Regions from separate parts of the Bacillus marinisedimentorum genome, predicted to be linked through region 1. Evidence: riboswitches for the same ligand, from Rfam matches in the RefSeq annotation. Region 1 holds a riboswitch; each other region holds the start of a gene.
The links. A riboswitch is a leader RNA that binds a small molecule or an ion and turns the genes downstream of it on or off. The one in region 1 is predicted to bind cyclic di-GMP.

Region 1 (10,371 bases):
GTTTGAATCTATCTGAGGAAAGCCGGGTTGCGGAAGTGCCGGTTCCTGGTGAACAGGGTGAGGCTTTTGCAGATCTATACGGCGGTAAGGAGTATACCACTGATGAAGGTTCTGTTGTGAAAGTTGAGCTGCCTGGCCGGGGAAACGGCGGGACGGTTGTGCTGGTGAAAACATGATAGAGGGAAACCCCGGACAGAGTTAAGCCGGGGTTTTGTTTTATCTATAGATGAAACAAATCTACACTTGATACGTACCAGTAAAGAGGTGCTTTTATAACTGGAAGGGATAAAAAACATGACTAAAAAACTCTTACTGTTGTTAATGTCTTTTTCACTATTGCTTAACGGCTGCAGCTCTGTTGAAAATGCGAAAGAGGATATTTTCGGGTTTAAGGGCACATATATAGGAGATGCAAATACGTTAGGGAACATGATCAGGCAGTTGCCAAGTGCCGAATATTTTGAAGGAATGGAACTGAAGACGAAGGAAAAGCCTTATGGAATGGTTTTGGCCTACAGCATTGAAGATGAACCTGTGAATGAAGCGGCCGTAAAGAAAACGGTCCTGGCCAATGCGGCATTTCTATTTGCATTGGTCAAAAATGCGGATTGGATTACGTTTGCTTTTGGAGACCAGCGGTATACGGTGACAAAAGAAGACTTGCAAAAGTGGTATGGAAAGGAGTTAGCAAGTTTTAAAAGTGCGGATGATTTGGAAAATCTCATTCAAATTTCTTTACGGGATGGAATGAAAGTGGATGAATTCTTTAATGACATGAACAAGGCGCAGGATTCACTTTAACTGGCTGGGAGTGCAAGTAAAAAGGGACCTATTAGTTAATAAGGTCCCTATTTCTTATCTAGATTTTAAACCGCCGCACAACCTCCTGAAGCTCTTCAGCCATCTGTGAGAGCGCATCTGCCGATGATGTGATTTCTTCCATGGAGGCAAGCTGCTCCTCGGTGGAAGCGGCGACTTCCTGTGACGACGCGGAATTTTCACGGGCGATCGCTGACAGCTCAGCCGCGCTAAGAGAGAGTTCCTGCACACTTGCGGCCATTTGCTGTGCGGTTGCCGATACTTCTTCGATTTGCGGTGCGATTTCCCGCATTCCTCCGACGATTCCTTTGAATTTCCCGGCGGTTTCCCCGGCGATTTCCATGCCGTTTTTGACGTTATCACTGACATCCGCCATCGTTGTGACAGATCGCTCGGTATCTTGCTGGATTGCTGCGATCAAATCGGAAATTTGTTTTGCTGATAGTTTGGACTGTTCGGCGAGTTTCCTGACTTCGTCTGCGACGACAGCAAAGCCTTTGCCGTGTTCACCGGCTCTGGCCGCTTCGATTGCAGCGTTAAGTGCCAGCAGGTTTGTCTGTTCGGAAATACCGCTTATGACCTCGCTGATCTGTCCGATTTCTTTGGAGCGTTCACTGAGCGACTTTATGCTCTCGTTTGATTCAATTACCGCCCGGTCGATTGTGTTCATCTGATCGACGGTTTGTTTTACGAATGTTTCTCCGGTTTCGGCATGTTCGGCTGTTGAGTTGGCGAACTCGAAAACTTTATGGGTGCTTTCCGCGATTTTTGTAATGCCTGCTGAAACTTCTTCGATGGCAAACGTGTTTTTTTCCACTCCGCTAGTCTGGTTCTCGGCACTTCCGGCAATTTGTTCTATGGCTGAGGCGACCTGTTCGGTTGCGCTTGTCGTTTGGTCAGCACTTGCTGACAGCTGTTCGGATGCTGATGCTACGCTTTCGGATGTTGTGGTCACTTCCGTTATCAAGGATCCCAGTTTTTGTTTCATATTCTGGTAACTTGCAGCGATGACGCCAATCTCATCTTGTGAATGGTCCCGGATATCAGCGGTGAAGTCCCCTTCTCCCGCTTGTTCAAGGACCTCAGCGATCACCGTCAGGCGCTTGCGGATTCTGCGGGCAAACCAGATGCCAATAAGGTTGGTTATAAGAATGATGACGGCCAGTGCACCAAAATACACTTTATTGAAGCTGCCGAGTGTCGCCTGGATAAACTCTTCAGATGCCCCTACGTAATAAATTCCGATGATTTCGCCGCTGCTGTTTTTGATCGGCATATAGGCTGTTTGATAGTCTTTCCCGACGACATTTGCTTCGCCAAGAAAGACTTTGCCGTTTTTAAGCACAGTCTCATTCACTTCCTGCGAAACCGTCGTGCCGACCGCGCGTTTTCCATCCTTCTGGACATTCGTGGATATTCTTGTGTCCCCCTGGAAAATCGTCACCGTATCATGTGTCAGTTCGCCGATTTCATCGACGATTTCGTAGTTTTCGTTCAGTTTGGTATCGCCTTTGAAAAGACTCCCGCCCTTTATTTCCCAATCTCCCGGATATTTTTCATCAATATATCGATAAGACAGTGCGAGGTCTGACTTTGCTTTTTCAACAGCTGAATCTTTCAGTCCGCTTTTGACCTGAGTGTTGACGATGATTGAAACACTAACGGCCGTAAGGATAATTACCGAAACGATAAGAAGGTTGATCTTATGTCCGATTTTCAATTTCTTTAAAACATTCATTGACGAGTCCCCTTTTGTGTTATTAGTTGGCACGTGCAAGCAACTGTTCGACTTCTCCCATATTCGGAAGTTTTTCGATATCGAGGATGATGACCAGTCTGTTTTCCAGCCTGGCTACACCCGTTATGTAATCTCCATTGCTTTGCAAAAGCGGAGGCGCCGGCTGGATTGCTTTTTTCTCAATATCAAGCACCTCACTGCCTGAATCGACCAGCAGTCCGACATTGCCTCCGTTTAAAATGGCGATGATAAGGCGCTGCTGGCCGTCTGAAGCAGGAGGTGACGAGACAGCCATCCGCTTCCGAAGGTCTATGACCGGCAACACCTCATCACGGAGATGGATCATGCCCATTACATCATCGCTCGCATCTGGTACAGCAGTAATTTTCATCACATGTTCTATCGACCGGACCTGACTGATGCCGACCGCAAATTCTTCGTGCCCAAGCTGGACAATGATATACTTTGATTCCTGGTTTACGTCGATCATTTTTCTCCCCCTTTTACATGAGAATTTCAAAATGAAATGGAAGGCGCCGGTTTGAAATTTGAAGTTAATACGGGTATAGCACCACTCCCCTGTCACAAACAAAAACTTTCCCCATAAAAAAACTGCCCGATACAGTTTCAGGCAGGCAAAAACAGGCTCAATTAATCTTCTTGAAAAGAAGAGCAACTGGCTGGCGTGTCTACTGTGATAGAGTTAGCCCCTGTAGCTTTGCGTCCCGGCTTTTCAGCCGGTTTGCCAAAAACAGATATGTGTCCCTGGTGTGTGAAAAGTAATATGTATATGTGAATATTGTCATGATTCCATTTTACTGCATGTGAAATGGTAAGAATAGGGTATTGGGTAAGCGTTCTCAAAAAGTTCATAAAATGTAAATTTATTCATCATGACTTTACCGCAGTACCTAAATAAAGGTTTATTGTTGTCATATTCGGCTGGTTCCCTTTATAATTATGTTTACTGAAAATTCTAAATGGGGGAGGCCTGTGGGGTGCCGATAAATATTCCAAAGTTGCTGCCAGCCCGCGAAGTGCTGGAGAAAGAGAATATTTTCATAATGGATGAAGAAAGGGCGGTCACGCAGGATATCCGTCCATTGAACATATTGATCTTGAATTTGATGCCTGAAAAGGAGAAGACGGAGGGGCAGCTGCTTCGGCTGTTGGGAAACTCGCCGCTGCAGCTTAACATTTCGTTTTTGCGCACGGTCACGCATGAGTCAAAGAATGTAAGCAAGTCGCATCTGGAACAGTTTTATATTTCATTTGATGATATTAAGCACCGGCGGTTTGACGGCTTGATCATAACAGGGGCTCCGATTGAACATTTGCCGTTTGAACAGGTGAATTACTGGCAGGAGCTCACGGAAATTATGGAATGGTCAAAGGAGCATGTCACCTCAGTCATGCATATATGCTGGGGTGCGCAAGCTGCGCTATATTATCATTATGGAATCGATAAGGTCGGGCTTCCGGGCAAGTGTTCCGGCGTGTACCAGCATCAAGTGTTGCAGGCGCCGGGCATTGAACTGCTGCGCGGATTTGACGATGAGTTTCTGGCACCGGTTTCAAGGTATACCGATATTGACCTTGATCAATTGGAGAAAAGCGGGCAAGTGAAGCTGCTTGCATCTTCACCGGATGCGGGCCCGTTCCTGATGATGTCGGAAAACGGCCGCCATGTGATGGTGACCGGGCACCTCGAGTATGACACGGGAACGCTCGCTGACGAATATGCCCGCGATACCGCGAAAGGACTCGATGTGGAAGTGCCGCGCAACTATTTTCCCGATAACGACCCGGAAAAGAGGCCGCTGAACCGCTGGCGCTCACATGCCCATCTGCTGTTTTCCAATTGGCTCAATTACTATGTTTACCAGGCGACTCCGTTTGAATGGGAGTAGACAGGTGCCTGTCACCCGTCGAAGTTTGTCGAAGAAAAAACCGGTCCGCAAATAGTTTGCGGACCGGTTTTTGTATTTGTTAAGGAAATTATAAAATGTAAGCGTTGAGGATAAAAAGCCAGAAGAGAACCGTCCAGCTCCAGGCGCCAGCGGCTATCGTCATAAGCGGAGATCCCCTCCGGGAGGAAAGAGCACCTCCCTGCGGGAACCCCCGCTTATGCGTACGCCGCTATGCGGGCGCCTTGCGCATTTGTTCTTGGAAGGTCAGGCGGCGGCTTTTTTCTCCGACTCGTCAACGACAGCTGCTCCGACAATATCGCCCATGACGTTGGAGGCTGTGCCGGCCATGCCGATGATGACATCGACGCCTGCGACGAGCGCTACGATTTCAAGCGGCAGGTTGAACAGGGATAGCACAGCCGATAACGTAACGAGGCCTGCTGCCGGTATGCCGGCTGTTCCGACTGACAGCAGCGTTCCAGTCAGAACGATGATGAACAGGTCGGCTAGAGCGAGCTGAATGCCTGTGACGTTGGCGGCAAAGACGATCGACACACCCATTCTGAGCGCCCCTCCGTCCGAGTTGAACACGGCACCGAGCGGGAGACTGAAGTTGGCCGTCCGCTCTGAGATGCCAGCCCGTTTGGCGGCTTCAATCGCCACTGGAAGGGAGGCAATGCTGCTTGATGTAAAGAACGCCGTCGTATAGGCATCTTTTGTTTTGCTGTAAAACTGCTTCAGCGAAATTTTGGAGCTTTTTAAAAACAGGCTGTAGACGAGAATCCAGAGCAGCACAATGCCAAGATAGAAGACACCCGTAAACCGGAGAAGCGAATTGAAAGTGTCCCAGCCCTGCCCGGCGAATGAAGTGGCAGTGATCGCCAGGATACCGACAGGCGCATAAAGCAAAATCCCTTTTAAAACGAGGAAGAACATTTCATTGGCGGCCTGGAAAACCCTCTGCAGCAAATCCCCGTATTCGTTCATCGCCTCATCACCAGAAAAACGCATTTGTGAGATGGAAAAACCGATGATAACAGCAAGAAACAGGATCGCCATCAAATTTCCGGATGAGAATGCGGTAAACAGATTGTCAGGAATCATATTCAGCAGGACACCTGCAAATGAAGGCGATTCGGGCTTATCAACGGATGCATCAGGCAGCGTCAGCGACTCGCCCGGATTGAATAGGAGGGCGAGACCGAGGCCAATGAATACCGCAGCGGCCGTTGTCGAGATATAGTAAAGGACCAGTTTCCCGCCCATCCTGCCGAGCTGGAGCGGGTTCATCTGATTGACCGCAAGCACAACGGTCAGAAAAACGACGGGAACGGCTATCAGATTCAACAGTTTGATCAAAACCGTCCCGAGCGGCTCAAGAAAACTGACGGACGGCCCGAACAGAGCACCGGCAGCAAGCCCGAGGATAAAACCTGCCGTCATTTTTATAAGCAGTGACGTTTCTTTATACTTCGTCCATAAATTCACCATTTTCACCATCGCTTTATTAGTAATATGTGGTTAGTATACCATAGACCGTTACAGGTGCCTGTCACTTGTCGAATTCAATGCCGACATAAATCGACAAGTGACAGGCACCGCGACCTTAATTCCCCGCATACCTGGAGTAATACGACTTTGCCTCAGTGACATCTTCCACCCCCTGGACGAGGACACGGCCGTCTTTGAAAAAGATCATGGTGATGCGGTCATCGGGGGAAAAACGGACGAGGAATGGTGTTGTCTCCGTTTTCCCTGCTTTGTCAAGGCGCCGGGCTGTTTTTTCAAGATTTACATTCAATTTTGTGCGCGGATTGATTTGGACAGTGTCCCTGCCGCAGAGGGCAGTATAGTTTTCTTGGCTGCTTTCTGATTGATCGAGAAACTCATAGTGATGATGGACACACGCCGGGCAATCAGGGTTACGGCCCTGTGAGATATCCATCTGGAAAAAGGAATTATGCCAGATCTCGAATTTTTCAAGATTGGGGCTCGGCCTGGCTCCGGTCAAGAGTTTCAGCGCTTCGACAGCTTCAAAAGACCCGATGATATCCGTGATCGGCGAGATGACGCCAATCGTATCGCATGTTTCCCCAAGGCCAGACGGCAGATCGGGAAACAGGCAGCGGTAGCAGGGGGTTTCTTCCGGCACGATGACGGCAAACATGCCCCGCGAACTGACGGCACCGCCATAAATCCAGGGTGTATTGAACTTTATGGCGGCATCATTGATTAAATAACGCGTCATAAAATTATCTGTGCCATCGACTATGACATCAAACCCTTTGAGCAATTCTTCCGCGTTATCTGGATTCAAATCCGCAAGCACCGGATCGACAGAGACAGTTGAATTGATCCTGGCCAATTTTTTCTCGGCCGCAATTACCTTGGGGAGGCGGTCAGCTGCATCGTCTTCATCAAACAGAGTCTGCCGCTGCAGGTTTGATTTTTCCACAAAATCACGGTCTATTATTCTTACAAAACCGACACCCGCACGGACAAGGTGGTTGGCGATGACTGTCCCCAGGGCACCCATTCCCACGACTGCCGCCCGGCTTTTCATCAATTTCTGCTGGCCTTCTTCGCCGATCGGCTGGAAAAGAATTTGCCGGGAGTACCGTTCCATTTCCGAGTTCATTTTTTATCCCTGCTTTCCTGAAACATTTACTTAAATTATAAAGCATAGATTAAGATAGGCTGAATAAAAAAAGGAGAAAATTACTATTCATAAAAAGGGATTTTAGCAGATAAGTCGAAATTATAAGATAGTTGTGCCGTGTTATTTTGACGGAGAAAAGAATGAAAGAGGTGTGTAGGATCAATGAATCTCGGCGGGTTTAAAAACAAAGAAGTGCTTGTGGATTTGACGAGCGGTGACATTGGCTACAGGGAGATCAATGAAGAGGATGCCAAAAAGTATATTGGCGGACGCGGTCTTGGCGTAAAATATGTTTTTGACAATGGCCCTGATGTGGAACCGCTGTCAGACGAAAATATTTTATGTGTCATGACCGGGCCGGTTTCTGGATCAAGAACATCAATGAGCGGCCGGCTTGCGGTTGTTACAAAATCACCGCTTACCGGGACAGTGACCGATTCCCATATGGGGGGCTGGACAGCGGCAAGGCTTAAGTGGGCTGGCATTGATAATATTATTTTCAAAGGCAAAAGTGACAGGCCGGTTTACCTTTATATCGAAAATGGCAGAGCGGAGCTGCATGAAGCGGCCGACCTGTGGGGCAAGAGCACAAGGGAAACTGTCAAAGCGATGAAGGATGAATATGGCGAAGAGGATTTGAGCGTCATGACCATCGGCCAGGCCGGTGAGCATCTTGTCCGCTATGCCTGTTTCATGAACGAACATGACCGTTCGGCAGGACGCGGCGGTACGGCAGCCGTTGCCGGATATAAAAACCTGAAGGCGATTGTCATCAAAGGGTCGCAGAAAGGCAATATGCCTGAGCCGAAACTGAAGGATGAATACAAAGAAGCGAATAAAAAAGCTGTCAAAGCGATCATGGAAGGCGGGCTGACCGCGCCGAACAAAGGCGGCCTGTCAGTATACGGTACAAACGTGCTCACGAACATCATCAACGAAGTCGGCGCGCTGCCTACAAGAAATTCGCAGCTTACCCACTGGGATGAAGCTGAAAAGCACAGCGGTGAATATGTCAATGAGCATCTTCTGGTGGCTAATAATACATGCCATGCATGCCCGGTTGCATGTAAGATTGAAGTCGAGGTCAAGGATGGCAAGTATAAAACCCGTGTTGAAAGCTTCGAATTCGAATCCTCCTGGGCGCTCGGTACGAACAGCGGATTGAGCAATTCGGAAGCGATCGCCTACCTGATTGACCGCTGCAACGAGTACGGAATTGATACAATCGAACTCGGCAACGCGTTCTCCGCCACGATGGAAGCGCATGAAAAAGGCCTTGTCGACGAAAAGCTTGACTGGGGCGATGCCGATAAAATGATTGAAATGACAAGACAAGTCGCTTACCGTGAAGGATTCGGCGATGTACTGGCAGAAGGTCCTGCCCGCGCAACAGCAAGCTGGGGAGCGCCTGAACTGTCCATGTCTGTAAAAGGCCAATCCATCCCGGCTTATGACCCGCGCGGCATCCAGGGAATCGGCCTTGGCTATGCGACAAGTAACCGCGGTGCCTGCCACCTGCGCGGCTACACAGTTGCGAGTGAAATCGCAGGCATTCCGGAACCGACAGACCGCCTTGTGCCGGAAGGAAAAGGCGAACTGCTGAAAATATTCCAGGATATGCTGGCATTCTCTGACTCTATGGATATTTGTAAGTTCTCCTCCTTCTCTGAAAATGCCGAGCATTATGCCGAGCAGTACAGCGGCATGACCGGCATTCCGATGACTGCTGAAGATGTCATGAAGGCAGGCGAGCGGATTTACAATATCGAGCGTTACTACAATAACCTGGCCGGCTTCGACAAGCGCGAAGACGACTTCCTGCCGAAGCGCTTCACTGATGAGCCTGCTTCCGGCAACAGTGAAGGATCCGTCAGCCGCATGGATATCATGCTTGATGAATACTATCAAGTCCGCGGCTGGAAAGATGGCGTCGTCACTGAGGAGAAACTGAAAGAGCTGGGGATTGTTACACCGGCTAAGCAGTAAAACAGGATACAGGTGAATGATGAAAGGCTTCCGCTGTGCGGAAGCCTTTTTGGTTTGATCGGGGTTGCCTACGGGATTGCCTGGCAATTGCCTCGCAATTGCCAGGCAATCATAGGTCTTTTTGACTATCCGCCAATTCGGGTTGTTTTATAACGGTAGTTTTTAATAAGTTCATCAAGCTTCTCAGCTGACTCAGCGAGGAAGCGGATATGGACAGCGTTTACGATGAACGTTTTGGTGATGGCGACATCTTCTTCCCTGAGTATCTGGCCGCTCCAGCCGTCGCCTGTGTAGATGAGGGGAAAGGCGTCGGTATCGCTCATTTTACGTCCGCCCAGCTCCTCGAAGTACATGCCGAGATGATTTAGATTTATGCCCCTGAACTCAAGGTCCCTGCTTTTCATCTTAACCGCCTGCCACCGGCGGGAACAGTGCAAACTGATCGGATTCCTTCACAGTGGTCTCAAGCCCGCTGGCATGAATAATATTTTTGCCGTTAATAAAAACATGGACAAACGGTTTTAACGTCCTTTCTTCCGTAAACACTTCTTCTTCAAGGCCCGGATATGTTTCAGTCATTTTATTCAATACATCAATCACCCGATCGCCCTCAGGGTGGACCTCCACTTTATCTCCTCCGCAAATATCACGGAGATTGGCAAACACTTTGACTATCAAATCAATCGCCCCTTTCTTCCATACTTCTATATTACGGTGAGAAGCGGTGCCTGTCACTCACCGAGTTTTGTCGAAAAATGCAGGTGCCTGGGAATTGCCTGGAAATTGCCAGGCACCTCTATGAATCGACAAATTGTGACAAGTGACGGGTGCCGCGGAATGGTACAATAATTCTGACACTTATCATTAAGGAGGTACATATTCATGGGTGAAACTGTTTCCTGCAAGACTTCCATTTTTGCTTTCAGTAAAGATCATGAACCTGTCCGCCGGGTAAAGAGTGGAGAGTCGGTTACGATTGAAACATACGATTGTTTTGAAAATCAGATCACCAGCGAGAAAACAACGATGACTTCCATCGATTGGAACCGGGTGAATCCGGCAACTGGCCCGATTTATGTAGAAGGTGCGGAACCGGGAGATATTTTAAGGGTTAAGATTGATGAACTGAAAATCGGGGACCGCGGTGTCATGGCGACAGGCAAGGGACTTGGCGTCATGGGCCACCGCCTGGAGGAAGAGTTTGATGTGAAAATTGTGCCTGTCAAAGATAATAAGGCAATCTTTGATAAAAAAATGGA
Region 2 (10,371 bases), on a different contig from region 1:
CAAATCGATGTGAATTCCAGGGCGCGGAACGTGATCTCCTGTACATTCGGAGCCGGGAACGCCTCGTTTTTTAATACCTGGCGTGCCTCCTCCGTACTGGCTGGACGCGGCATCGGTCCGGATGCCGGGATTCTTGGGCTGTTTTCCATAGATAAATTCCTCCTTAGTTTTGATAGAGCAGGATTTTTCGAACTGCTTACTGCCGCTATGGATATCGGCAACTTTACTATTATAGCAGAGACAGCGGAAATTTGGAGGGAGTAAAGCTTTGATTGCCCGTAATAAGCACAAATGATGTCTTTTGGGTGAGGGTTATTCCAATAGAGTATCTTTAATGGGATAAATCCTTTTCAAAAAAATTGCATTTTAGGAGGGAAGTTGATTTTCGCTGCAGGGGCTCGCTTTCACCACAGGCACAAGTGCGACATCCGTTCCTGCTTCCCTTCGGTCGCACTCACGTTGTCTTCTTTGCCGCAGGGCGGGCGGTGAGCCTCATTATCGCTATTGCTCTTGCGGGGTCTCACCTGTCCCGCTGCTTCCGTCGGAGTCGAGCCTATCCGCACCAATCAACTTGGTGCGTGAAAAGGGATGCCGCTCTTATTTTATTTAGCCAACTGGTTTGGATAGAAGTATAATACTTCATTTCCGCTAGAGAAAAAAGTGAATCAGCATCAAACCGACAAACACGAAGGCACTGTACCGGTGGAACCGGCGGCGTTTCCCTGAAGACTTCCGTTTCCGCATATAGCCTGTGATAAGCAGTGGTATAAGGGCCAGAAGTGCAAGTGCTCCTGTCCAGCTGTAGCGGTTATCAAACGGCACATTGCTCCCCATCCACCATGCATGCGGAAGAATCCAGAGAACCGCATAAATTGCCGTTGCCACATGGAAGCGGATAAACACCCTTGTAAACCCGACCAGTTTCCCGAGCCACTTAGGTTTCGGGCGCGGTGAATGGCTGATGGTGAATAACAGCAGATACAAAGTGAAGGCGATCAAAAAATAAATGAGTCCGATCCGGCCCAGCCACTTGACGCTATTGTAATCAAGCGGTTCGGTGAAAAAGGCGAGTGCGACCGGAATCGTGACAACGCCGATAATCGCCAGGCCTTTTGGGACCGTGAGCCTGTATAGCCATTGTAAAAGTTCATGTTTCTTCATTTGGGATGCCCCCTGACAGAGAGGTTTACCATTAGAGGAATGGTGATAAATATAGATGTTATGAGAAAAGTACCCTGAAAGCGCACATCATAATCTTTACTGAGTCAATCCGTTTAAATAAGTTGGCAAAAAACGTATCTTAAGCGTATCATTTCAACTGACAGCCATCATTTTACCTGACATTTTAACTCATCAAATGCATTGACATGAAGGGAGTATCGTCATGCTAAATCGATACAGCAAAGACCGGGTGTTGCTTTTCATAATTGGTATGTTTTTTGTGATCAGCCTGCTGGGCATATACTCTGCCCAGAGCACCCAGCAATATAGTGGGAACTTTTTGATAAAACAGCTGATGTGGTATGGAGTCGGGACTGCTGCGATGCTCCTTGTCGCCCTGGTCAATGTACCGGCAGCAACACGATATCTTGCCTGGCCCGGCTATATCGTCGGGCTTGCGCTCCTGATCGGGCTCAATTTTTTGCCGGCATCGGGTTCATTGATCACGGCACCGGTTATCAACGGCACACAGGGGTGGTATGAAATTGCCGGCCTCGGGGCTTTTCAGCCTTCTGAGCTGATGAAAATCTTTTTGATAGTAGCGCTTGCCTCTGTCATCCATTCACATAAACAGAAAGGTAAAGATGAAGAAGATAAGACAGGCGGCAGGCTTTTCCTGAAAATGATTCTTGTCTGGGCAATTCCGTCCGTACTCGTACTGGAACAGCCGGATATCGGTACAGTGCTTGTCTATCTTTCCATCTTGTTTGTCATGCTGATCATTTCAGGAATCAATCTGAAAGTTATCGGCTCGATCCTCCTTGTCATTTTGGGAGGGCTGGGGCTGTTCTTCCTTTTATTCTTTCAGTTTCCTTCCGTACTTGAACTGGTGTTGAAAAAGTACCAGCTGGCCCGTTTGTCCGGCTGGCTTGAACCTTTTCAACATGCCGAGACGAGCGGATTCCAGCTTGTCCAGTCATTGTCGGTCATCGGAGACGGCAAGCTGTCGGGAGCTGGATACCTGGCGACGGAGACGCACTTGCCCGAGGCGCATTCCGACTTCATTTTTACGATCATCAGCGGTGAATTCGGCTTTATAGGAGCAGCAGTGCTCTTGCTGCTTTACTTTGTCCTGATTGCCCGCATGATCAATATCGCATTCACGTCCGTCCATCCAGTGAACCGTTATATCATCACAGGCATTATCGGCATGATTACGTTTCATGTCTTTGAAAATATCGGCATGACGATTGGACTGCTGCCGATCACCGGTATACCGCTGCCTTTCATCAGCTATGGCGGGAGCTCCCTGCTGGCCAATATGGCGGCAGTCGGAATTGTGTTAAGCGTCTATAGTCACTCTGACGGCAAAGACTTGCCAAGGCGCAAAACGATCCGTGAAATAAAAAACAGGCTGAACCTTGTCACCTGGCTTATGTACAGCCTCCTGCTTATCCTGCTTATCCGGCTGGCGATTGTGATGCTTTAATAAAAAAGCAGACCGTTAATGGCTTCGGTTTTCGAGCAATGAAACAACATACTGATTATCAGACCAAATTTCATATCATTTGATCTTTTCTTGTTTTTTATAACAATGATTACCGTTTTTTGACGTGCAAAAAATCGTACGAAACCACACTACAAATAACATTTGCTACACTAATTGCAATATTAAGATTGTTCTGATGTTAATGAAAAAGGATTGTGGAAGAAGGAATGACTTAAGTTCTCCATAAAGTGAGCTTTAGAACGGGAAGTTGATTTCCGCTGCAGGGGCTCGCTTTCACCCAAGGGCACAAGGGCGACATCTGTTCCTGCTTCCCTTCGGTCGCACTCACAGTGTCTTCTTTGCCGCGGGGCGGGCGGTGAGTGCAAAACACTAAAAAATGGTTAAATAACAGGTATTTCTTTAAGGAAATTACTTTATATTTAACACACCAATTAGCACAAAGAAGAGCTTGGGTAATTACCCAAGCTCTTTAGCATTTGAATTTTAATGTAATCTCTTAGCAGATGGGATTGCTTCGTTTAATAATCTGCTTAATTTTTCATAATCAATCTTCCAATAGTAACCACTACTATCCTGCACATACTTTGTTCCTATAATCCACAGACTACCACCATAAGTAGTATTATCCTGTGTTTGTAGCAGAATTTTAGTGTATTTTTCAGGTCTTTCATCAGGTGGAAAGTTATTTTGTTTAATTTCTGAATATTTTTCCGACTTAGAAAACAACTTTGCTATCTCCAAAACTTCCTTTTGATTAGTGATTAGATATTGAGAAAATTCCTCTTCATTTTCGCTACTAACAATGACCTGATTTATATCATTTTTAGAAAGAGAAAATCCCCAAATTGATATATGTGTTTGATAATAAAATCCAACATACGCCACTACTAGAATAAGCGGAATTAAAATAATCCATATTTTTTTATTCATTGCTAGCCTCCTTTTCTATATGAACAATTATTATTTATACATTAACATAAATTTCCTAATAACCTTCAAAAAATCATCCCATTCCGTTGTGCAATCCACTTGACGAAATCCTCTTTCTGGTGTCCCAAGCGGATGTTCTATCGGGTTATCTGTGTGAACATTATATACGCTTGTTCCTGCTGTTTTAGTTTCGTGAAATTGGTGGGTTCGGAACAACTTTTCAAGTTTATGAAATGCTAATTTCCTTAAAGACTTAGTTGCATACTCATTCATTGAACCCCATTCTTGCAATTCATATTTCGCAGTTTTAAATTCCTCATATGCTTGTTTTCGAGTTTTCGTCTTATCTGTTTGACATAAAAAAATTATATCCCGTATACTCTGGTCCTACGGAAGGCAAGGAGGGTCGGTATACGATATCCGCTATGAAACGGTTGCTTTCCAACCATTCGTTGCATTTGATGGTGTAACAGGCAATTTCAGTAAAGCGAAACAAACGATATGCAGGAATGTTGATACTGCCAACCATGTCGCGTTATCTTCATTCCAGCGCTGATTCTTTTTTTAAGTATTTCAATTTATTACGATGTGGGCTTGGAAACGTTGCTCATTCACCAGTTGATTGGAGCGGAAGGGGGTGAGACTCCAGCGGGAGTAGCGGGACAGATGAGACCCCGCAGCGCAGCGAGGAGGCTCAGCGCCCGCCCCGCGGAAAGCGAACTCCCTGCAGCGGAAATCAACAGTACCATCACATTGCAAAAATGTATGTGAAAGCAAACTGAAGTTGGGCCTTATTCAACAAACGGGAGCAATAGTTGAATAAAAGAATATAAAAAGGACGCTTGGAAAATAAAAATCCAAGCGTCTTTTGTTTGCTATATTTACTGTTAATTATGGTGCTAAACTAGTGTGTTTTTGCATGTCATTTCACATGTTATTTAGATTTTCTCCACAGTATCGGAACTACTTACATCAGCTGCTGTCTGCATTTTTTTACTTTTTCAGCTTTTCCATTTCCTCTGCGACAATCATCGCAAGGTCGTCATTTCCGTAGGAAGACAGCATATTCAACACGGTCTGCCCGCCGATTTCCCCGGCTTCCTCTTTCGGCACGATGAGCTCCAGCGTTTTTAAAAGGGCAGGATTATCCGCTTGCTGCGGGTAGGCCTGCCTGTATAATGCCAGGGGATCAAGATCGTTGTTGACACACCACTGGGCAAAAACGAGAATCATCATCTGTTCATCCTGCTTGTATCGGTCAATGATTTCCTTTTCGAGATTTTCTCTATCCATTTCAACTTCCTCCTTCCCTTAAAAACACGTCTGCCAGCAGCTCATACGACCGCACTCTCGATTCATAATCAGGGGTGATGGTTACAATCATCAGTTCCTCAGCCTGATACTGTGCTGCTAACCCCGTCAGCTTCTGTTTGATTACGGAGGGGCTGCCAATCACATCTTTTTCCATTTTCATATCAGCGGTTTCCTGCTGTTCAGGTGTGAGGTGTTTATACAAGTCTTCAACAGGATTCGTTATAAAAGGCACTTTACGACCGAGATCCTGTTCTTCTTTTATGACACTTCTCGCAGCAGCATTACGTGCAAGCCTGGCCGCTTCTTCATCGGATTCGGCACATATGGCGGAAATGGCGATGATCACTTCCGGCTCACTGGAAAAATGGGAAGGCTGGAAGTCTGTGCGATACTGGTGCACTGCTGCAGGTCCGTCTGAATTGCTCATAAAATGGCCGAATGCAAGCGGAACGCCGATTTCGGCAGCAAGCTTCGCGCTTTTCTCACTCGTTCCAAGCAGCCATAACTCAGGAGGAATGCCTGGCAGCGGATGAGCCTCCGCTTCTTTGAGCTCATGATCGCCGGGAAGAGAATTTGAGAGCCATCCGGCAAGATCACACATATCTTCAGGAAAACGGCGGACATTTTCAAGGTAGTTGCCGCTGAGCGCCATTGTTGCATGCGGGGGACCGCCTGGTGCACGCCCGACTCCGAGGTCAATCCGGCCAGGATGGAGGACGGAGAGCATGTGGAATGTTTCGGCAACCTTATACGGGCTGTAATGCGGCAGCAGCACAGCGCCTGAGCCGACACGGATGCTGCTTGTCCTGTCAGCGATTTTTGATATCATAATTTCCGGTGAGGGGGAAGCGAGATTATAGAGCTGGTGGTGCTCCGCCACCCAGTAACGGGTGTAGCCTAACCGGTCGGCGGCTTCAGCAAGTTTGAGTGTTGCCATCAGTGCATCTGCGGCAGTTTTTCCTTCTGTTACCGGTGATTGGTCGAGAATACTTAACTTCATGATCGGAATCCCTTCCTTTACATCCTTCACCATCTACATTAGCCTCCAGTGGCGGGATGGACAAATGAAAAAGTTCGAAACAGGGAGAAAAACTCAGAAAAAAGGAGAATAACAAGCTTTTTGTTCTTAATAGAGAATAATAATGTTCATTATAATGTTTTAACATCTTCTTCTTGTACCTTATAATGAAAGTGATAGTTCTTTAAAAAGAACGAAGGGGAGCGGACGGAATGGAGAATGGAATGGAAAACGGAACGGAAAAAAAGATGTACATCACTCATCTTCTGGAGCAGCCGATCAAAGGTAAAATTGCCGTTTCGGCGGTAGATGAAAAGCATATGAAAACAAACAAAGGAACAGTGCTGATCACACTGTTAATGACAGACGGGCTGGAATTCATCAGCCACCTGAACTTCCCTGTTTCCGACCGGATCAGGCTGATACTGGAGTTTCCAGCCGGGGAGGAGCAATGGTCGCTTTTGGGATCAGTCCGCCATAAAAAACAATATCGCGGATACCTCAACAAATACATATTCCACTTCCAGATGGAAGGAAAACCGTTATATGAAATGGAATTCCGCAATATGCTGAAGGAACTGGCGGTAAAAACAGCCTGGGAAACCAATGTACCGGCAGATGACCACCTTCACTGAAAAGAAAAAGGGGTTAAGGGCATGCTGCCGGCTAACATATGAAAAAGCTGCCGCCGGAATCGGCAGCAGCTCAAATTGTGCATTTAATCTTTTTTCGTGTTCTGGACCCGCCATTTATTGAATTCCAGGAACTCGCGGAATTGTTCCTTGCTTACTCCGGATTCCATGGCTTCCTGGACAAGCTGTGCCCACTCAGGATCGAGATTTTCCTCAGCGTCTTCCTTGTTCGCTTCATCCAACAGCAGGGTCTCAACATTTATGCCAAGTACAGATGAGATTTTTTCAAGAAATTGTATGGAAGGGTTAGATTGAATGTTGCGCTCGATTGAACTCAGGTAGGATTTTGCTACGCCTGCCCGGTCTGCTAACTCAGTCAGTGAAAGTCCTCTTTCTTTCCGATACCGTTTAACACGTTCTCCGATCATGGCCATCCCTCATTTAGCTCTCTTTTCGTTATGTTAACAGTATAGCAATAACGGGGATGTTCTGTAAATAGAACGGATTATGTATTTTTTATATAGGACTTTTCGTGCTTCATTTGCAGGAGATAATGCTGCGGATCATTCAGAAAGCTGCTTATGTCCTCTTTCGTTAAACCTCCTTCCTTTGCCTCAATCAACAGTTCCACCCATTCCTGATCAAGCCGTGTGTTCGTTCCCATTGTTTTACCCTCCATGTTCCCTTCCAGGCAATCCAGCTGTCATAGAATGATCATTCCCTTAGACCTGTGATTTTGCGCCCCTGCCTTTCGGCCAGGTTAGCCCTTGTTCTGGAGGTTGAATTTTCCACCCGGGGAAGCTATACAAGTAATGATAAATCGAAACAAGTAAGAAGTCTGTCTAATTTTGCTAAAGTTATCGAACTTTTACGACAATTGTAACTTAAGTTATTCGCTGGGTGTAACGGCGATATAGGGGTAGTTTTGGAAAAACGAGGAGGTATGCAAAAGATTTTATTACAATAAAGCTATAATCAGATGAAGAATGTGTATTTTCTTTTCAGGATATAAAATTCGACAATTTCGTTAATCCACAAGAAAGGAAAGATAAAATCAGGAATATATACCCAAACAAGCGATAAAGTGAGTAAAAGCCTGGGTGAAAGAAAAAACAGCCTTTGGCCCCAATAAGGGTAAGGCTGAAGGAAAGTACTACTGGAGAGCTTCTTCTGGTTGCCCGCCTGGAACAGCTCCTTTGCTTACATAATGGAGCGGCTCCTGGGGGCTGTCGGAATGCGGACCGTTGTGTAAAAGGAAGTTTCTAATCTCATCTGCTGTAAAACCCATTTCTTTAGCCTTGCGCATCAAATCTGCCCATTCATGGTCAAAAGACTGTTTTTCATCATTTAGCACAAATATGTGTGCCATGACCCATTCTCCGTTCCGCTTTCAGGCAGGCCAGCTGCCATGGGGCAATTGCGCCCTTTAGACCTGAACCTTTGCGCCCCTGTTTTTTCAAACAGGTTTACCTTTTTCTGAAGGTCATTTTTTGGTCCGAAAATTTGACACGTCAGCTTCTGCAAAGGTTTACACCAGTCCCTCCTTTTCCTTTTATAAGCTGTTTCTATTATATAATAAAAGAAAAAATTATTGCTGATTTTCGATTAATAATCTTTGATATTTCTTACCTTGTTCACGATTGTAAACATTTTGTCATAGTAGAATGGATGAAGGGGAAAGACTAGACAAAAAATCGGGGGAGTTTGCAATGGATGCGTTAAAGTCATTGTTATATGGTATTGCAGGTGTGGCGTTTTTAGTCTTATTCGGAACGGCCGGCTACTCCCTTCTGGAGGATGTGTCCCTTTTTGATGCGCTCTGGATGACGATGATCACTGTACTGACCGTCGGGTATGGCGACATCATACCGATGACCGCCGCCGGGAAGATATTTACAATGCTAATCATACCGGTGAGTATCGGGCTTGTGACCTATACACTCGGTTCGCTTGTGGTCATTATGATTGAAGGTATATTTTCGGATACAGTAAGGAGGAAGCGGATGGAGAGGGTAATCGGGAAACAGAAAAACCATATTATTATTTGCGGTTACGGCAGGGTCGGTGAACAGGTTGCCGCCCAGCTTGGGAATGAAGCGGTAAGTTCCGTCATTATTGATAAAGACGGCCGCAGTCTCGAAGAAATGCCAAATGATGTCCTTTTTATAGAGGGGGATGCAACTGAAGATGAAACGCTGATTGCAGCAGGAATTGAACGGGCTGCCGGACTTGTTGCCGCACTTCCGGATGATGCAGATAATGTGTTCATCTCACTGACCGCAAAAGGAATCAATCCGAACATTCAGGTGGTCGCAAGGGCAGAGAAGCTGGAATCAGAAGCAAAGCTGAAACGGGCAGGGGCAGATAAAGTCATTAATCCTTCCAACATTGGCGGACGCCGTATGGCGATGTCCATCATCAAGCCGATCAGTGTTGAATATGTCGATACGGTCCTGGAGGAACCGAATGAATCGTTCAGTATCGAGGAAGTTGTAATCGGAAGGCACTCCATGCTGCAGGGCAAAACGATCCAGTCGGCAAAAATCAGGGAGGCATTCGGTGTAACAATCGCGGCAATCAAAAGGGGAGACCGGCTGATCAGCAATCCGCTGGCTTCCGAGCAGCTTTCTGAGGGAGACTTGCTGATCATCTTCGGAAACAAGGATGAAATGCAGCTGTTTGAAGATGCGGCGAAGGAGAAATAAGCCTGCTTCTCCTCAGATAAAGAATTCCTGGAGAAAGAGGCTTCACATTTGATCCCTCTCCTTCATGTCAAACTTCAAACGCATTGGAAAGTGTATGGACCACAGCCAGGTTCTCATGGCCTGCTTCATGACGATGCGGATGAATATAGACCGCATTCATTCCCATTTTCAGGGCAGGGGCCACCTCGTTAATGAAATTGTCTCCGATTGAACATGTTTCATGGGCGTGAACCCCGAAACGGCCAAGAATGTTGCGGAAGAGGGACATTGTTGCCAGCGGCTTCCGTGAGGAGCAATATTTATAGTCGAAGATTCCCTGCAATCCAAGTTCTTTTAACAGGCGTTCGACATCATCAGCGTCACTGTTGGTCATGAGGACAAGCTCCTTTGATTGCTTCAGCTTTATAAGGCCTTCTTTTAATCCGGGGGTTCTGGACAGATGGAATTGGTCTGTCACCATGTACTCTTTCGTCCGGTTATAGCACTCAAGTGTTTTGTCGGCAATCCCGAAGTGGGCTGCAGTTACAAACGGCAGCCACCAGCCGTCCCCAATGGCGATAATGTTTTTGAAATCGAATGTAACGGGTCCATTATACGTTTCCCTTACCTTGTTGCCCGGCCAAACCGCCCCTTTCCAGCTATGGGCTTCAATGACATCCAACGTCATCGGATCGACCGTCAGCACTGCATCGCGTTTCATGTCGTACCCTTTTCCGATCGATACGATATGATTATCGTTTTTCATGCTGGAATATTCATTCATAAATGCTTCCTGTTGATGTTCAGGCAATTCCTTCATCAGCTGGCGTGCATAATAATCGAAATGGTCGGTATCTTCATATAACGTCCCATCAAGGTCAAAAATGAGAACTTTGCTTTTATTGATCAATGTCTTCATGTGTCGGACTCCTTTTTAATAGGCTTTGTTAAAGCTCAATGTTGATTTTCTCACTAGTTGATTGGAGTGGAAGGTGCGAGACTTCTGCGGGACTAGCGGGACAGGTGCGACCCCGCGGAAAGCGAGTACCTGCAACGGAAATCAACACTAACATTTAACAGAGCCTTTTAATAAAGACTGAGTTTGCATTTCATTGTGTTGAA
Region 3 (10,371 bases), on a different contig from region 1:
TATAACCCATTTAATCGGCCCTTTTGCTTCCCCGGCTTTTTGAAATGACCATTCAGGCGAAGAAGCTTGAAAAATTCCTGCTTCATTCCAGATCACAGCACTGTTTTCGTTGGCAGCAAGGCCGTCTGCATTTTTTACAAGCACTGTTTCCTCTTCTCCGCTCTTTTTTACAACGTTGCCATCATCATTAATATAAACGATTGTGTCGCCGCCGGCCCAGAAATCAGACTCTGTTTTGATGTCCGTTTTTTCTTTATTAACAGTGAGATCCGGGGAGATTGTCAGCTTTTCAAGCCCATTTTCTCCAGGTATGTATACCACATGATTTTCTTTCCCTTCAGCGATGAACATTTCACTGTCAGCCGCAAATGCATTAAGCGAAACGGAGCGGCTCCATCCTTCAGAAGGCAGTGCTGTTTCTAAATTGATCTGGTGGATGATGCTGATTGTGAACAGCAATAATGCCAGGATAATTGGCGCTCCCAGCGTTACCAGATTCCGTCCGGCTTCTTTTTCGTATTTTTCTTCATTGATATGTTGTTTTCGCATTGGTATCCCCATGCTAACCCCCTCCTAAAAGAGCTAAAAGAATATCAAAACATAACATTCTGTATTTATGGCACCAACTCCTTCAAAGTTTCAATAACTATAACTTTTCGAAAAAGTACACGTTCAGGCGGAATATAAGGTAAAATTAACAAAAGTTGAATTGCATCCTTACTTTGATTATAGCAGAGAAACCATTTTTTTCTATTCTGTTATCATGTTCTTTATACTATTTTGTTGGCACGGAGATAAGAGGAAAGCATAAAAAAAGTATCCCCATACAGGCGCCAGCAATTATGCGGTGACCTCCCCGAGAGATAGGCCGCCACAGGTGATGCCCACTTTATGCGCCAGGCCCTTCAGTATTTCAGACTGGATTCAGATGTGAAGAAGGGGGAAACTGATGGAAAAAACAGCTCTTGTTACCGGAGCTTCGAGCGGATTTGGGCTGCTATCCGCTGAAGAACTTGCAGCGAAAGGCTATCATGTGCTGGCAGCCATGCGTAATCCCGACAAGGCGAAGCAGGCGGAACAGCATTTTAAACAGAGCGGTCTTTCAGACCAAATTAAGATTCTAATGCTCGATGTGACAGATAATGACTCAATCAAAAACATGGAAGAGGAACTTTTGAAACTGAGACGGCTGGATGTGCTCGTGAATAACGCAGGGTTTGCAATGGGCGGATTTGCTGAAGAACTTGACCTGTCCGAATATGAAGAACAGTTTTCGGTGAATGTATTCGGAATGATGGCAGTAACCAACACTGTGCTCCCGCTGATGCGGGAAAACCGGTCCGGTAAAATCATCAATATCGGAAGTATTAGCGGCAGGGCGGGGTTCCCGGGGTTATCTGCATATGTCGCTTCGAAATTTGCAGTGGAAGGATACAGTGAGAGTCTGCGCCTGGAATTGAAACCCTTCTCCATTGATGTTGTCATTGTGGAACCGGGTTCTTACCGCACGAATATTTGGAAATCAGGCAGAAAAATGGGGTCACGGACCGGAACGATAGCTGATTACCATAATCAGATGCAGCAAATGGAAGCTTACCTTAAAGAGGCAGAAGGCGGCTACGGGGATCCGCGTGAAGTTGCGGAACTCATTGCGATGGTTGCAGAGAAGCGGAACCCGGCATTTCGGTATCCTGTCGGCAAGGGAATCAGGGCATTTCTTGCTGCCAAAGAAAGGTTGCCCTGGAAAATATGGGAGAAACTTGTGTTGAAACATCTGTTCAAATAATCGTTCAGACCGGCAGAAAAGGAATGTGCCGTTTAGCGGTGAAATCCTTAATGAAGAATCCGGGTCAGAATTTATTCACCGGGAAGGAGGGAATGCTATGTCGAGGCGGACAATCGGCAAATTGATGCTGGCGGCAGCTGCCATTTTTTTGGCCGGATTAGTGAATCAGCAATATGTAAAGGGGATCAGTCCCCAATCAATCAGGGAATGGATTCTTTCTTTCGGTTCACTGTCCCCGCTCGTTTTACTTGGTTTTGGTGCCGTCCGCCCGTTCATTTTTATTCCATATTCGCTCGTTACCCTTGCAAGCGGACTTGCATTCGGTGCAGTATGGGGGACAATTCTGTCGCTTTCCGCAGCTGCAGCCGGGGGGACAGCCGCATTCCTGGCCGCAGAGAAAGCGGGGAGGACATTTTTTCTCTCCCGGATGGAAGAAAGTTCAAGTGAAGCAAAAGAATTGCTTGAGAAAAACGGCTTCACGTTCATATTGATTCTTCGTTTGATACCGGTAATAAATTTCGATTTGCTGAGCATTGTGGCTGGCATGTCAAGCGTCAGGCTGCGACCTTTTGTACTCGCGACTGTTGTCGGTTCCATTCCGGGTACACTTGCATTGAACGTGTTTGGAAACAGCTTTGTTTCCGGTGAATGGGAGGCATCGCTGGCGCTGGGTGCAGTTATGCTGCTCATCATGCTGGTGCCTGCAGCACTCAAACGAAAGGACTTGATTAAATTCGCAAGAAGCCTGAAAAAAAAGCCGCGGGGGTAAAAAGGATTTCCTCATCCCCTTAAATAACCGGCTCTTTCTGACGATATATAGAAGGAAAAGGGCAAACCGGCGTGTTTTTTAATGGTTACACGCATTGAGCCAGAAAGAAGGGAATCTTACATATGGAACGGACAAACAATGGCATCTTGCTTGAAAGCGGAACGAATGAACTTGAAATTGTGGAATTTAATGTAGGAGGCAGCCGTTTCGGCATAAATGTCATCAAAGTGAGGGAAATCATAGTCCCTGCTCCGATCACAAAAATTCCGCATACACATGAACATATTCAGGGCATCATCCAGCTGCGGGGAGACGTGCTTCCTGTGATTGATATGACAAAGGTTCTCGGCTTCCCGCCTGCAAATCAGCCGGAAAACGATAAGTTCATCATCAGTGAATTCAACAATACGAAGGTCGTTTTCAGAGTCCGGAACGTTACCCAGATCCACCGGATATCATGGGAGCAAATCGAACGGCCTTCCGACCTATATCAGGGCATCAATGCCAGTGTGACAGGTGTAATCAAAAGAGGAGAAGAGATGATCCTCATGCTAGATTATGAAAAAATGATAACCGACATCCACCCGGCATCCGGCATCAAGAAAGAAAAGCTGCAGATTCTCGGAGAAAGGCAGCGTTCTGAAAAGACAGTTCTTGTTGCTGAAGATTCAGCTTTCTTACGGAAAATGCTGTCTGAAACCCTTGAGGAAGCGGGGTACATTAGGCAGCAGCTGTTTGAAGACGGGAAAGCGGCACTCGACCATCTTGAAAGCCTGGCTGCGTCAGGCATTGACCCGGCAGACGAGATTCAGCTTGTCATCACCGATATCGAAATGCCGAGAATGGACGGCCACCACCTCACCCGCCGCATTAAAGAAAACAGCAGCCTGCAAAAGCTGCCTGTCATCATTTTTTCATCGCTGATCACCAATGAACTGCGGCATAAAGGTGAACGGGTGGGCGCAGAGGACCAGGTAAGCAAACCGGAAATTGTAGAATTGGTCCAAAAAATCGACCGTTATATATTATAATCTATCTTCTATTGGACTGTCCTAACCTTCATAGAGTTTGATTGTAAATAACAGCCTTCTTTCTTGCTAGCTGGTTCAGCTCTGAGAGAGAAGACGCTGCATCGCATAATCATTCACCAGCTATTTAGCTTCTGGATTCAGTTAGAAATCACAAAGGGAAAATAGCCGATAAAAACGTCCAGGTTTCTCACTAAGTAGTTCCGATACTGTGGAGAAAATCTAAATTAACATGTGAAATGACATGCAAAAACACACTACTTTCAGCACCATAATTAACAGTATAAATAGCAAACAAAAGACGCTTGGATTTTTATTTTCCAAGCGTCCTTTTTATATTCTTTTATTCAATTAAAGCCCCCGTTTGTTGAATAAGGTCCAACTTCAGTTTGCTTTCACATACATTTTTGCAATGTGATGGTACCTGTTGATTTCCGCTGCAGGGGGTCCGCTTTCACCCAAGGGCACAAGGGCGACATCTGTTCCTGCTTCCCTCCGGTCGCACTCACAGTGTCTTCTTTGCCGCGGGGCGGGCGCTGAGCTTCCTCGCTTACGCTGCGGGGTCTCAGCTGTCCCGCTACTCCCGCTGGAGTCTCACCCCCTTCCGCTCCAATCAACTGGTGAATGAGCAACGTTTCCAAGCCACATCGTAATAAATTGAAATACTTAAAAAGAGAAACAGCGCTGGAATGAAGATAACGCGACATGGTTGGCAGTATCAACATTCCTGCATATCGTTTGTTTCGCTTTACTGAAATCGCCTGTTACACCATCAAGGGCAACGAATGGTTGGAAAGCAACCGTTTCATAGCGTATATCGTATACCGATTCTTCTTGCCTCCCGTAGGTACCAGTGTAGAGGGGAAATAATTATAATGATCTAAACTCCTCTGACTTGAGGCATTTTTATCGTCTATCGCTTGGTTGGTACGATATGATCGATTGATAGATGCTTGATCAAAACGTTCATTAAAATGGGATTGGAATGTTTGGCCTGGCAACTAAGCGGATTGGAGTGGAAGGCATGAGACTCCTCGAAAATAAAGAGCGATTTCTTCGTGCGGTGAGGATTCAAGGAAGCTTATTCAATGTCCTGCGGGACTAGCGAACAGGAAAGACCCCGCAGCGCAGCGAGGAGGCTTGCCGGACGCCCCGCGGAAAGCGAATGCCTGCAACGGAAAGGAAAGGACAAACTTCAGGAATGTCATTTTTCTTCTTCCACTATCCTGCCTTGAAATAGATTGCTATCCGATAACTGAACCCGCAACTTTCATGCAGGCTGCTTGAAAGTTGCGCCATTCTTCTCCGGGAAGTTATGTCTTAGCTCTTAATAGGAAATTAAGTGGGATAAATGGGGGTGAATATAACTATCCGAAATAAAAGATCAATCTTAATTGAAAATATACGGACATAAAATCAAGGTAGTCTACGAATAGGACTTTTCTCGGAGAAGATTGCCCGATTAAAGCAGGTTTTCAGTCTGATTCAATGTCCGAAAGAGGAAAATGCTGATCTATTAGGGTAGGGAAAATGAAAAAAGACACTTTATATATATCGGATAAATCAATGTATTTTTTCAGTGGAAAAATGCTTATTTTACAGACTTTTTCTAAGAGGTACAAAATGCACAAAAAACTTACTCAGGCCAACAAAAACTGATTCTAAATTCACAATAAAATGACAGGAAAAGATAAGGAAAAGGCTTGATGGTTAAAAAGTATGTCGTACTTTATGATGGAGTCAAAGAAACATATCGGATTCAACGACATCTCTCGCTGAATCTCGATAAAGGCAAAACTGGTGAAAACCAGTGACGCAAAGCTACAGGGGCTAAGGTGCATTTGCACTATGCCAGCCAGTTACCGAAAGATTTAATAGGGGGGTCGTTATGCATATTGATGGATTTTCATCTAACCCCGCTTTCGGTAAAGGCGGGGTTAATTTTTTTTGCTGGAGGTGATCCCGGACATGAAGCTGCTGAATACGGCGAACGGAATTGTCGTTGCTGAACGGATAACGAATGCACACTCATTTTTTTCCAGATTGAAAGGTTTGATGTTCACACGGGCGTTTCCAGCCGGTTCTGCACTTCATATTCAACCCTGCCGTTCGATCCACACGTTTTTCATGAATTACGCCATCGATGTTGTTTTTGTTGACAGCCATTTTGAAGTGGTGGCTGTACTCGAAAACATGCAACCAAAAAGAGTGAGCAAAGTGTACAGTGAGGCAGCCTCAGCCATCGAGCTGCCTGCAGGAACGATCGAAAGAACAGGAATCAATCCGGGAATGATTTTGACGAGAATAAGAAGGGGAGGAAACGACTTATGATGAACAAGATGAAAGGCCTTCTTTTTGAAGAAGAAGGACAGGGTATGACGGAGTATGGTCTGGTTCTAGGTATTATTGCGATTGCAGTTGTAGGGATATTGGTTGCGATGAGAGGGGAAATTACCACTCTGTTCGAAAATGCCAAAACTGCACTTACAAATGCCAATTCAGGTTCTTCCACTACACCATAATTACAGCCTGGATAAGAAAGCCTTGCGCACAGGAAGCGCAGGGCTTTTTTTGAAATAAGGAAAGGAGGCACAGGAGATGGCGACATTGTTGCTGATTGTGATCCTGGCAGTCTGTGTTGTGACCGATATCCGGAGCCGGAAAATTTATAATGCGGTGCTGTTTCCAGCTCTTGGCGCCGCCTTTTTGATCAGTTCAGTTACGGATGGTGCAGCGGGCTTCCTTGATTCACTTGCCGGCTTCGGACTCGGGTTTGCGATTTTGCTGATCCCGTATTTCATGGGCGGCATGGGGGCGGGGGACGTGAAGCTGCTGGCGGTAATCGGCGCGGTCAAAGGCCCGGTATTTGTTGCCAATACGAGCATTTACATGGCGCTTGCCGGCGGTGTCATGGCGCTGTTCATCATGCTGTTTCGGCGCGGGGCGTTCCGCAGGCTGTCGGCAATACTTTATTTTTTCACCGCCAGGAAGTCCGGCGTGAACATGCCGCTGCTTCTGGATAAAAGCAATCTGAGCGGCACGTATCCGTATGGTGTCGCCATCGCGGCGGGTGCGGTCATCAGCCTGCTGTGGAAAGAGGGGATGATGCTGTGAAAAAGGATGAACGGGGCCAGGCGCTGGTTGAAACTGCCCTTCTCATTCCGGTGATGCTGTTTATCATGGCCGGCATTTTTGATTTCGGGCGCGTGTTTTATTACAGCATCCATATGCAGCTGGCGGCCCAGGAAACGGTGAGGCTCGGCGGGCTCGGGCAGACGGAGGTTGAAATGGAAACGTTTGCAAGGGACTATTTCCAGGGGGAAAACACACAATTGACTATCAGCGTCACTGCAGATAACGGCAGGCGTTCAGGCGAGTATATCACGGTCCATTTCGATTACTCCGTCGATCTCGTAACACCGGTCTTGTCCACGATTCTTTCTGGAAATATCCCGATCTCGGCCGATTCGACAATTCGGATAGAATGAGGTGGCGCTGTTGAATGTGAAGCTGAAAAAATTGTCAGGTGATGAACGCGGCAATGTCATGGTGCTTGCCGCAATCGGAATGATGGCCATGCTTGCAATGGCTGGGCTTGTGCTCGATGGCGGTATGCTGTTTTACACGAAGAGCCATCTGCAGAAAACGGCCAATGCCGCAGCCCTTTCGGGGGCGCAGGAGCTGACGGGTGAGGAGGCGGAAGTGACGGCGATTGTACACGATGTGCTGGCGGCCCATGATGAGGACCCGAGCCTCCAGGCTGTGAGAGTCGTGAAGGGACAATCCGTCCGGGTCAATCTGCAAAAAGATGTGCCGCTTCTGTTTGCGAAAATTTTCGGTATCGAGTCTGCTCCTGTCGATGCGGAGTCAGCCGCCGGGATCGGGCCGATGGCACGGGCTGCAGGCGCAGCTCCGCTTGGTATTGATGACTCCATCCCGCTCGAGTTCGGCAGGACATATAAATTGAAAGTGGATGAGACCGAAGTGGATACAGGCGTGTTCGGCATCCTTGCACTCGGAGGCCCTGGTGCGAAAACGTATGAAGAGAATTTGCGCAGTGGATATGACGAGGAAATCAAGGCTGGTGACATCCTTGAAACCGAAACCGGCAACATTGCCGGCAAAACAAGGACGGTCATTCAGGAGCTTGTTAACCAATGTCCTTATAATGAAGGCGATCCAATTGACAGGGATTGTTCAAGGGTCCTTCTCATTCCTGTATACAAGCCGTACAACCAGGAATCAAACCAGATGAAACAGGTGGAAGTCACAGGTTTTGCGTACTTCTTCATTACCGAGCCGATGGATTTGCTCGATACGGCGATCACAGGGATGTTCATCAAACGGACAGGAACGGGTTTTATTGATGGATCAGTCCGTGACAGCGGTGCTTATGGAATTAGATTAATAGAGTAGGTGATACAGAGTGCGGTCAAAATTCACTTTATTTGCTGCAATATTGATGGGTATTATTACAACCTTTTTATTCTATCAATATATGGAACGGTTTGATGCTGCTGCGGCGGCGGACGAAAAGACTGTGCAGGTGGTGGCGGTAAAAGAACCTGTCGGAAAGAATACGGCGCTTTTTGAAAATATGCTTAAAAAAGTGGATGTGCCGCAGCAAGCTGTTCATCCAAATGCAGTATTATCGATGGAAGATGCTGCAGGAAAAGTGACAACAGCACGGCTTGAAACGGATGAAATTGTGCTTTCGCACCATCTTCAGGAAACTGAAGATGAAAGTTTGATTGTTTCCCGTAAGGTAACAGCTGGCAAAAGGGCGGTATCAATCGGCGTCAACCTTGTCCAATCGGTTTCCAATTTAATTGAACCGGAAGATGACGTCGATGTGATTTTTTCAGAAGTGAAGAAAGAAGGGGAAGAGGAGAAAGTCATTTCTAAACTGCTGCTCAGTAAAAAACGGGTGCTGGCCGTCGGCAGGAAAATGGTGGAAACGAAAGAAGGGGACGAGTACGCTGAATACACATCAGTGACGCTCGAGCTGGCTGCAGATGAGGCAGTGAAGCTGGTGAATGCAAGTGAACGGGGGCCGATCCATATCACGCTCCATTCCAGAGTAACCGATAAAGGAGGAGAAAATGATGGCGGCGGAACAGAAGCAAACGAATAAGAACGGTAAATTGATCGCGGTTTGCAGCGGCAAAGGCGGATCCGGCCGGACGGCCTTGAGCGTTAATCTCGCTGCCGCCATCGTAAAGAAAAACAAGAATGTCGCGCTGGTGGATGCCGATCTTCAATTCGGCGATATCAGCCTTGCGATGGATTTGCAGGCTGGCATCACAATTAAGGATGCGGCTGAAGAAGCGGAAAGGCTGGATGCAATCGGCATGGAAAGTTATTTGACAGGACATGAAAGCGGCGTAAAGGTACTCCCGGCTCCGGAACGTCCTGAATATGCAGACCTTGTAACGAACGAAAAGCTCGGCCGAATCCTTGAACTGCTTCTTGAACAGTTCGATTATGTAGTTGCTGATACTGAGGTGGGTCTGACCGAACGGAGTGTCCATCTGTTTGAGCAGGCCGATGAAATCCTGCTGTTGACCAATCTGGAAATGGCAGCCCTGAAAAATACGAAACGGATGCTTGAGACGCTGGAAACGCTTGGCTTGCGGGAAAAGATCCGCCTCGTCATTAATCGCGCCGACATGGAAAGTGTCATAAAAGGTGAAGATGTCCCGGGGATTATCGGCATGGAAGATCCGATATATATCCCGAACGATTTTCAAATTGTATCAAGGTCGATCAATATCGGCGTGCCGTTCGTTGTGAATAACGGAAAAAGCAATGTGGCCAGGGCTGTATTCAAAATGGCTGAAACGGTTGCTTCAGGAACTGCCGCGCCTTTGCGTCCTAAGAAAAATTCGTTTCTCTCCAAACTGATTCCCAGGTCCAGCCGGTCGACAGGATATTCTGGTACGAGGTGATGAATATGGGGTTACTCAATAAAATCCAAACGAAAACCGAAGAAACGGCCAGGACGGCTCCGCAAAACGAAAAGCAAGACAACATGCCGAAGCAGACCCCCGGCACCCAATCTTCCCCAAAGGTCCCCCAGCAACAGGCGGAAAGGAAAAAGCCTGCCGTTGAGAGAGCGCCGCGGCCTGTAAATATGCAGCAAAAATTGAAAAATGAACTCCATAAACTCATCCTTGCCGAATATAAAGCAGACGATCTTGAAAAGGTTGTACCGAAACTAGATGAATTGGCAATTGGCATCATCAAAGAAAATGATGAATTCAAAGGAAAAGTCGACAGGAAGAAAGTGATCGAAGAACTTACTAATGACTTGACCGGTTTTGGCCCCATCAACCCGCTCCTTCTCGATCCTGATGTTTCAGAAGTAATGGTGAACGGTCCGGCGAGTGTATATTGTGAACGGAAAGGGCGGATTGAACTGACGCCGATCACGTTCCGGGATAACGAGCATGTCATGCATGTCATTGAAAAGATTGTTGCACCTATCGGCCGCCGGATTGATGAAAGCAGTCCGATGGTTGATGCCCGCCTTCCCGACGGATCCCGCGTAAATGCCATTATTCCGCCGCTCGCTTTAAACGGTCCGACAATCACGATCCGGAAGTTCTCAAAAGATCCGTTCACGATTGAAGACCTGGTGTCGTTCGGAACGCTTACTAAGGAGATGGCAACTTTCCTTGATGCATGTGTAAAAGCCAATTTAAACATGTTTGTAAGCGGCGGAACAGGCTCGGGTAAAACGACGTCATTGAATGTTCTCTCGTCTTTCATCCCCAATGACCAGCGCA

Region 2: it holds a riboswitch for cyclic di-GMP, as region 1 does, so the genes downstream of both, A4U59_RS04850 (anti-repressor SinI family protein) here and A4U59_RS08125 (chemotaxis protein CheW) in region 1, are expected to answer to the same signal.
Region 3: it holds a riboswitch for cyclic di-GMP, as region 1 does, so the genes downstream of both, A4U59_RS06395 (DUF192 domain-containing protein) here and A4U59_RS08125 (chemotaxis protein CheW) in region 1, are expected to answer to the same signal.

What each region holds. Positions count from the first base shown of each region.
Region 1 is NZ_LWBL02000026.1:114,894-125,264, forward strand. It holds gene A4U59_RS08110 (alpha-amylase family glycosyl hydrolase) at 1-176, shown strand, start outside; gene A4U59_RS08115 (DUF4825 domain-containing protein) at 295-801, shown strand; gene A4U59_RS08120 (methyl-accepting chemotaxis protein) at 860-2,557, opposite strand; gene A4U59_RS08125 (chemotaxis protein CheW) at 2,580-3,047, opposite strand; cyclic di-GMP riboswitch class I at 3,226-3,314, opposite strand; gene metA (homoserine O-acetyltransferase MetA) at 3,556-4,467, shown strand; gene A4U59_RS08135 (dicarboxylate/amino acid:cation symporter) at 4,732-5,958, opposite strand; gene A4U59_RS08140 (ThiF family adenylyltransferase) at 6,074-7,105, opposite strand; gene A4U59_RS08145 (aldehyde ferredoxin oxidoreductase family protein) at 7,289-9,112, shown strand; gene A4U59_RS08150 (MoaD-like domain-containing protein) at 9,238-9,516, opposite strand; gene A4U59_RS08155 (ubiquitin-like small modifier protein 1) at 9,518-9,790, opposite strand; gene A4U59_RS08160 (acetamidase/formamidase family protein) at 9,995-10,371, shown strand, end outside.
Region 2 is NZ_LWBL02000016.1:23,585-33,955, forward strand. It holds gene queF (preQ(1) synthase) at 1-149, opposite strand, end outside; gene A4U59_RS04810 (DUF4405 domain-containing protein) at 649-1,161, opposite strand; gene A4U59_RS04815 (FtsW/RodA/SpoVE family cell cycle protein) at 1,385-2,650, shown strand; gene A4U59_RS04820 (hypothetical protein) at 3,155-3,601, opposite strand; gene A4U59_RS21670 (hypothetical protein) at 3,632-3,892, opposite strand; gene A4U59_RS04830 (hypothetical protein) at 4,595-4,894, opposite strand; gene A4U59_RS04835 (LLM class flavin-dependent oxidoreductase) at 4,896-5,948, opposite strand; gene A4U59_RS04840 (hypothetical protein) at 6,146-6,568, shown strand; gene A4U59_RS04845 (helix-turn-helix domain-containing protein) at 6,652-6,993, opposite strand; gene A4U59_RS20790 (anti-repressor SinI family protein) at 7,071-7,229, opposite strand; cyclic di-GMP riboswitch class I at 7,253-7,341, opposite strand; gene A4U59_RS04850 (anti-repressor SinI family protein) at 7,719-7,934, opposite strand; cyclic di-GMP riboswitch class I at 7,956-8,046, opposite strand; gene A4U59_RS04855 (potassium channel family protein) at 8,275-9,270, shown strand; gene A4U59_RS04860 (HAD family hydrolase) at 9,338-10,168, opposite strand.
Region 3 is NZ_LWBL02000021.1:4,411-14,781, reverse strand. It holds gene A4U59_RS06420 (hypothetical protein) at 1-561, opposite strand, end outside; gene A4U59_RS06415 (SDR family oxidoreductase) at 950-1,786, shown strand; gene A4U59_RS06410 (TVP38/TMEM64 family protein) at 1,884-2,555, shown strand; gene A4U59_RS06405 (chemotaxis protein) at 2,678-3,586, shown strand; cyclic di-GMP riboswitch class I at 5,364-5,450, shown strand; gene A4U59_RS06395 (DUF192 domain-containing protein) at 5,552-5,914, shown strand; gene A4U59_RS06390 (Flp family type IVb pilin) at 5,911-6,105, shown strand; gene A4U59_RS06385 (A24 family peptidase) at 6,182-6,697, shown strand; gene A4U59_RS06380 (TadE/TadG family type IV pilus assembly protein) at 6,694-7,071, shown strand; gene A4U59_RS06375 (pilus assembly protein TadG-related protein) at 7,088-7,999, shown strand; gene cpaB (Flp pilus assembly protein CpaB) at 8,010-8,717, shown strand; gene A4U59_RS06365 (CpaE/TadZ family protein) at 8,689-9,531, shown strand; gene A4U59_RS06360 (TadA family conjugal transfer-associated ATPase) at 9,537-10,371, shown strand, end outside.